Linked DNA regions of Streptomyces venezuelae. The protein of the gene in region 1 binds, or shares a complex with, the protein of each later gene. Links are inferred from orthologs where the notes say so. Each region holds a gene or a part of one and is shown on either strand. Other genes may lie near its edges.

What was found.
Region 2: the proteins of dnaG (region 1) and dnaB are in contact, whole or in part, in a crystal structure (PDB 2R6A), measured with the Geobacillus stearothermophilus proteins. The link is inferred for Streptomyces venezuelae from one-to-one orthologs. Residues at the interface, in WP_049624496.1 of Geobacillus stearothermophilus: Lys456, Leu457, Leu458, Pro459, Ala460, Asn463, Ala464, Leu467, Leu535, Leu536, Ile537, Ala538, Gln544, Glu545, Asp548, Tyr549, His552; in WP_033016901.1 of Geobacillus stearothermophilus: Ser13, Glu15, Ala16, Gln18, Glu91, Leu92, Asp94, Ala95, Val96, Pro97, Thr98, Ala99, Ala100, Asn101, Tyr104, Tyr105, Ile108.

Annotation. Positions count from the first base shown.
Region 1 is NZ_CP029189.1:2,436,245-2,439,422, reverse strand. The notes cover bases 312-3,178. They hold dnaG (DNA primase), read right to left. Parts: upstream 2,775-3,178; coding sequence 849-2,774; downstream 312-848. Other genes in these bases: DEJ51_RS10435 (NAD(P)/FAD-dependent oxidoreductase), read right to left, coding at 3,066-3,178; DEJ51_RS10445 (gamma-glutamylcyclotransferase family protein), read left to right, coding at 393-839. Outside these bases: DEJ51_RS10450 (hypothetical protein), read right to left, coding at 1-111. UniProt on the Escherichia coli protein: RNA polymerase that catalyzes the synthesis of short RNA molecules used as primers for DNA polymerase during DNA replication.
Region 2 is NZ_CP029189.1:3,726,018-3,729,286, forward strand. Bases 151-3,108 are described here. They hold dnaB (replicative DNA helicase), read right to left. Parts: upstream 2,384-3,108; coding sequence 917-2,383; downstream 151-916. Other genes in these bases: DEJ51_RS16365 (serine hydrolase domain-containing protein), read right to left, coding at 151-907; DEJ51_RS16375 (MATE family efflux transporter), read left to right, coding at 2,836-3,108. Also shown: more of DEJ51_RS16365, read right to left, coding at 1-150; more of DEJ51_RS16375, read left to right, coding at 3,109-3,269. UniProt on the Escherichia coli protein: The main replicative DNA helicase, it participates in initiation and elongation during chromosome replication. Travels ahead of the DNA replisome, separating dsDNA into templates for DNA synthesis.

The DNA.
Region 1 (3,178 bases):
GAAGCCCACCATGCCGAGGTCCGCGGCGGCCACCGCGCCGGCGACCGGCCCGGCGAACGCGGCGGCGGTCAGCGCGGTCGCGGTCAGCAGGTGTGCGGTACGTCGGCGCATGGGGACTCTCCTGGAGACACGGGGTCGTGTCTCCGAGGAAACCCGGACCGCCCGCCGCGCGCCTGCTGATGTTCCGTCAGGTATGCCGTTCCGGAGCCTGCCCGCGAGACGTCTTCCCAGGTCAACGAGAGGGCTGCGGTCATCGGAGCGCCCCGCGCCGTCCGGGTGACGCCGACCGCCCGCACGGTCGTGCACCAGCGGTGCGTACGGTGGTGGAGCGCGCGACGGCCGGGATCGCGGCCCGGCCCGCGCACCGCCACGCCGCACCCCAGGGAGGGCCCGTGACATCGGTCGAACGGCTACCGGACCCGAGCGATCCGCTCCCCTTCTTCGTCTACGGGACCCTGCGTCCGGGCGAGGTCAACCACGACCTCTTCCTGCGCGGCCGCACGGCATCCGAGGAGCCGGCGATCCTCCCCGACGCGGCGCTCTACGACGGCCCGGGATATCCGTACGCGGTCCACCGTCCCGGTACGGCGGTCGTCGGCGAGCTGATCACGGCGGCGCCGGGCGCCTACGGGAGCCTGCTCGCCGCCCTGGACCAGCTGGAGGAGTACGGCGGCCCGGGCCGCCCGGGGAACGTCTACGACCGGATCGCCCGTCCGGCCCTGCGCCCCGACGGCACCACGGTCCGCGCCTGGGTCTATCTGGCGGCCCCGCTGATCGCCCGCGACCTGCGGGAATCGGGCACCGAGATACCCGGCGGCGACTGGTTCGCGCGCCGCTGAGCGCCGCGGCTACAGGCCCTCGGCGCCGCGGTTGCGCAGCCGCTGGCCGTACTGCTGGAGCACCCACAGCTCCTGCTGGACGGCCGCGTGCTGCTCCGGCGGGGCCTGCGGGCTCAGCCGCGTCATGGCGCCCTGGATCTCCAGGACCCGACGGTCGACGGCCCGCAGGCGGACCTGGACCAGCTGGACCCCGGCGTAGATCTCGTCCACCGTCTTCGCGTGGATGGCCTCGACCGCCAGCTCCGTGACCATCGCGCGGACGGTGTCGTTCGGGGCGGCCTCGCGGACCCGGGCCAGGTAGTCGTCGCCGGCCTGCGAGGCGCCGCCCGCGTCCTGGATGGCCTGGCGGACCGCGGCGTAGGGAGGGGCGGTGAACTCGTCGATCCCGTAGGCGTCGAACGCGGGGGAGACCAGGGCCGGGCGCTGGAGGGCGAGCTTCAGCAGCTCGCGCTCGGTGCGGTGGGCAGGGCTGCGCAGGTTCAGCGCGGGACCGCCGGCCGGCGGGGCGACGGGCGCGGGGGCGGCCTCGTGGGACGGGCGGCCTCGACCCCGGTCCCCGCCGGGGCGGCCGCCCTGCGGTCCGTCGCCCTGGCCGCGCTCGCGGGCCCAGCGGGCCAGCTGCGCGACCCGCTTGACCACGAACTGCTCGTCGAGGATGCCCAGCATGCCCGCCAGCTGGACCGCCGACTCGTGCTGGATCGAGAGGTCCTTGATGCTCGCGACGACCGGTGCGGCTTCGGCCAGCGCGGCCGCCCGGCCCGCCGGGTTCTCCAGGTTGTGCCGGGACACGATGTGCCGCAGGGCGAACTCGAACAGCGGTGTGCGGGCCTCCACCAGGCCGGACACGGCCGCGTCGCCCTGGGCGAGGCGCAGGTCGCAGGGGTCCATCCCGCCGGGGGCGATGGTGATCGAGGTCTCCGCGGCGAACTTCTGGTCGTCCTCGAAGGCCCGCAGGGCGGCCTTCTGGCCCGCCGCGTCGCCGTCGAAGGTGAAGATCACCTCGGCGGTGGCGTTGTCCATCAGCAGCCGGCGCAGGATCTTGATGTGGTCCCCGCCGAAGGCGGTGCCGCAGGTCGCGATCGCGGTGGTGACCCCGGCCATGTGGCAGGCCATCACGTCCGTGTAGCCCTCGACGACCACGGCGCGGGAGGTCTTCGCGATCTCCTTCTTGGCCAGGTCGATGCCGTAGAGCACCTGGGACTTGCGGTAGATCGCGGTCTCGGGGGTGTTCAGGTACTTCGGGCCGTTGTCGTCGTCGCGCAGCTTGCGCGCGCCGAAGCCGACCACCTCACCGCTGATGTCGCGGATCGGCCACATCAGGCGGCCGCGGAAGCGGTCGATCGGCTTGCCGCTGCGGCTGTCCTGGGCGAGCCCGGAGGTGATCAGCTCCTTGTCGGTGAAGCCCTTGCCGCGCAGGAAGCGGGTCAGGTGGTCCCACCCGGCGGGGCTGTAGCCCACGCTGAAGTGCGTGGCCGCGGCCTGGTCGAAGCCGCGCTCCGCCAGGAACTTCCGGCCGATCTCGGCCTCGGGGCCGCTCAGCTGGTCGACGTAGAACTGGGCGGCTGCCTTGTGTGCCTCGACCAGCCGGATGCGGTCCCCGCGGCCGCTGGTGCCGGCGGTGTAGCCGCCCTCCTCGTACCGCAGGGTGATGCCGGCCAGGCCGGCCAGGCGCTCGACCGCCTCCGAGAAGGAGAGGTGGTCGATCTTCATGACGAAGTCGAGGGTGTCCCCGCCCGCCTGGCAGCCGAAGCAGTGGTAGAGCCCCTTGCTGGGGCTGACCTGGAAGGAAGGGGACTTCTCGTCGTGGAAGGGGCACAGCCCCTTGAGGTTGCCGCCGCCCGCGTTGCGCAGCTGGAGGTACTCGGAGACCACGGCGTCGATCGGGACCGCGTCCCGTACCGCCTTCACGTCGTCGTCGTTGATCCGTCCTGCCACCCGTGAAGTCTACGGCCGGGTGACGGCAATCCGGTCAGGCCCCCCGGGGGGGCGCCCTGCCGGTCAGGCCGGGCGCGCGGGGTCGGGGATCCGGCCTGACCGGCCAGACACCCCCCTAGGGCGTGTCCGCAAAGTACCGCCTGCCCCGCGACGCCCGGCACCGCACCTCGCCGCGTTGTCGGGGCGCCCGAGTACGTCCAGTACACGGGCACCCCTCCGCCTTGCGATGTACGGCACCGGACGCCGCGGGGCCCGCCCTTCGGACGGCCGGCGCTCCTTTGCGGACACCCCCTAGGCCCGCACCAGGGAGTCGAGCGGAACGGACGGGTCCGCCAGTGCCTCGCGGTTGACCGCGGTCTTCGACCTGATCAGGGCCTGGATGTGCTCGGTGACGTCCCACACGT
Region 2 (3,269 bases), 1.3 Mb from region 1 along the record:
CGACGAAGCCGGGCAGCGAACCGCTGTGCCCCGCGAGCTTGCGCCCGCCGACGGCCGTCAGCTGCATGCCCAGCCCGTATCCCAGCTCGGCGAGACCGGGCTCCGGGGGCGAGGCCGCCGTACGCATCTCCCGTACGGACTCGGCGCTCAGGACGCGCTCGTCACCGCGCAGCAGGAAGTCGGCGAACCGTGCCAGGTCCCGGGTCGTGGACCACAGCCGGCCGGCCGCGGCCATCAGCCCCAGATCCTCCAGCGGTTCGGGCATCATCACGTCCGCCCAGGGATGCACCGCCCAGCCGCCCGCGTGCGGCGCCTGCGGCTCTCCGCTCGTGCGTTCCAGCCCCAGCGGCTCCAGCACCTCGGCCGTCAGTGCCTCTTCCCAGGGCCTTCCGCGCACCGCCTCCACCAGCGAACCCAGCAGGGTGTAGCCGGGGTTGGAGTAGTGGTGCCGGGTTCCCGGGGCCAGCTTGAAGGGCTCCTCCCCCAGCACGTCGCCGAGCTCGGGCCGCTGTTCGCCGGGGGTGCGCTCCCACCACTCGCCGGGCGTCTCCGCCGCCAGCCCGCCGGTGTGGGAGAGCAGTTGGGCGATGGTCACCTGACCGGCCCCGGTCCCCGGCAGGTGCTTCTCCAGGGGGTCGGCGAGGGAGATCAGGCCCTCGTCCCGCAGCCGCATCACGAGAACCGCCGTGAACGTCTTGGTGATCGAGCCGATCCGGTACTGCACGTCACCGTCCGGACCGTGGCCCTCGACCGAGGTCCGGGAGCCTTCCCAGACGACCTCCCCACCCCGCAGGACGGCGGCCACCACGGACGGCGCACGCCCTTCGCTCTGCGCGACGGCGATCCGGTGCCTCAGGGCGCGCCGGGTGGCAGGGAGAAGTTCCAGGTCCTCAGCAAGCTCATCCATGATCGGATGCTACGTGTTGGCCATGTCCACGAAGCGTGAGTAGTGACCCTGGAAGGCCACCGTGATCGTGGCCGTGGGGCCGTTACGGTGCTTCGCCACGATCAGGTCCGCCTCACCCGCACGGGGGGACTCCTTCTCGTAGGCGTCCTCGCGGTGCAGCAGGATCACCATGTCCGCGTCCTGCTCGATGGAACCCGACTCACGCAGGTCGGAGACCATCGGCTTCTTGTCGGTGCGCTGTTCCGGACCACGGTTCAGCTGGGAGAGCGCGATCACGGGGACCTCCAGCTCCTTCGCCAGCAGCTTGAGGTTTCGGGACATGTCCGAGACCTCCTGCTGACGGCTCTCGGGACGGCGTGAACCACCCGACTGCATCAGCTGGAGGTAGTCGATGACCACGAGCGAGAGGTCGTTGCGCTGCTTGAGCCGGCGGCACTTGGCCCGGATCTCCATCATCGACAGGTTGGGGGAGTCGTCGATGTAGAGCGGGGCCGCGGAGACGTCCGGCATCCGGCGGGCGAGCCGGGTCCAGTCGTCGTCCGTCATCGTGCCCGAGCGCATGTGGTGGAGCGCGACCCTGGCCTCCGCGGAGAGCAGGCGCATGGCGATCTCGTTGCGCCCCATTTCGAGGGAGAAGATCACGCTCGGCAGGTTGCTCTTGATGGAGCAGGCCCGGGCGAAGTCCAGGGCGAGCGTGGACTTACCCATGGCGGGACGGGCCGCGATGACGATCATCTGGCCCGGGTGCAGGCCGTTGGTCAGCGAGTCCAGGTCCGTGAAGCCGGTGGGAACACCCGACATCTGGCCACTGCGGGAGCCGATCGCCTCGATCTCGTCGAGGGCGCCTTCCATGATGTCGCCGAGCGGCAGGTAGTCCTCGGAGGTCCGCTGCTCGGTGACGGCGTAGATCTCGGCCTGGGCGCTGTTGACGATCTCGTCGACGTCGCCGTCGGCCGCGTATCCCATCTGCGTGATCTTCGTGCCGGCGGCGACGAGGCGACGCAGGACGGCCCGCTCGTGGACGATCTCCGCGTAGTACTCGGCGTTGGCGGCGGTCGGCACGGACTGGACCAGGGTGTGCAGGTACGAGGCCCCGCCCACCTTGCTGATCTCGCCGCGCCGGGTCAGCTCGGCGCCGACGGTGATCGGGTCGGCCGGCTCGCCCTTGGCGTACAGGTCGAGGATGGCCTGGTAGATCGTCTCGTGCGAGGGACGGTAGAAGTCGTGGCCCTTGAGGACCTCGACGACATCCGCAATGGCGTCCTTGGAGAGCAGCATGCCGCCGAGCACCGACTGCTCGGCGTCGAGGTCCTGGGGAGGGACGCGCTCGAACCCGCCGCCACCGCCGGAGTCCCAGGAGCCGCCCTCGCGGCCCCGCTCGTGCTGTTCGTCCCCGCGGCCGCGGCCTTCGCTGTTACGGCGTGGACGGGCGGGCAGACGGTCGCCCGGACCACTGTCGGCCCAGGGGTCGTCCATGGGCTCGGGCATGCTCACCGGGCCGCCTCCTCCCGTCCGCTACGCGGACCTCGCCGTGTCACTCTTTCTACGACACGGCTCTGACATTTGGGGCACCCGAATCCGCCGTCGGCGAGTCGGGCAACGAACCACGGTAGGCCCGAGAGCGGCGTCAGCCAATCTTGTTATCCACAGGCTGTGTGGACGACATGTGGATGACGGCGCCAATGCTGTGGGTAACTTGCCGGAAGCTGTGTACGGACCGGGGGACGACGCTGTGGACAAAATCACCCGCGGCACCCCCTCACCCCACCTGACCTGCATTTTCTTCACTCAGGCGCGACCGTGGAGAAAATTCTTGGACACTGGCTCAAGATCGCCTCCAACGAGGTGCACGGAACGCCTGAATCGACGTATCGGTAAGGATTCAAACTCAGTTGCATCCATTACCTGTGGAAGATTAGATTGAGCGCATGACACAGGCTCTCGCAGCACCCAAGGCAGGTCCGGGGCGGCACGACCGAGAGATCTTCACACTCGCCCTCCCCGCCTTCGGCGCGCTCGTCGCCGAGCCCCTCTTCGTAATGGCCGACAGCGCCATCGTGGGGCACCTCGGAACCCCCCAGCTGGCCGGCCTCGGCATCGCCGCCGCGGTGCTCACCACCGCCGTGAGCGTCTTCGTCTTCCTCGCCTACGCCACTACCGCGGCCGTCGCCCGCCGCGTCGGCGCGGGAGACCTCCAGGCGGCCATCCGGCAGGGGATCGACGGCATCTGGCTCGCCCTCCTGCTGGGCGCAGCCGTCGTCGCCGTGGTGCTTCCCGCGACGCCTTCGCTGGTCTCGCTCTTCGGAGCCTCCGACACCGTCGCCCCGTACGCGATCACCTATCTGCGGATCTCCGCCCTCGG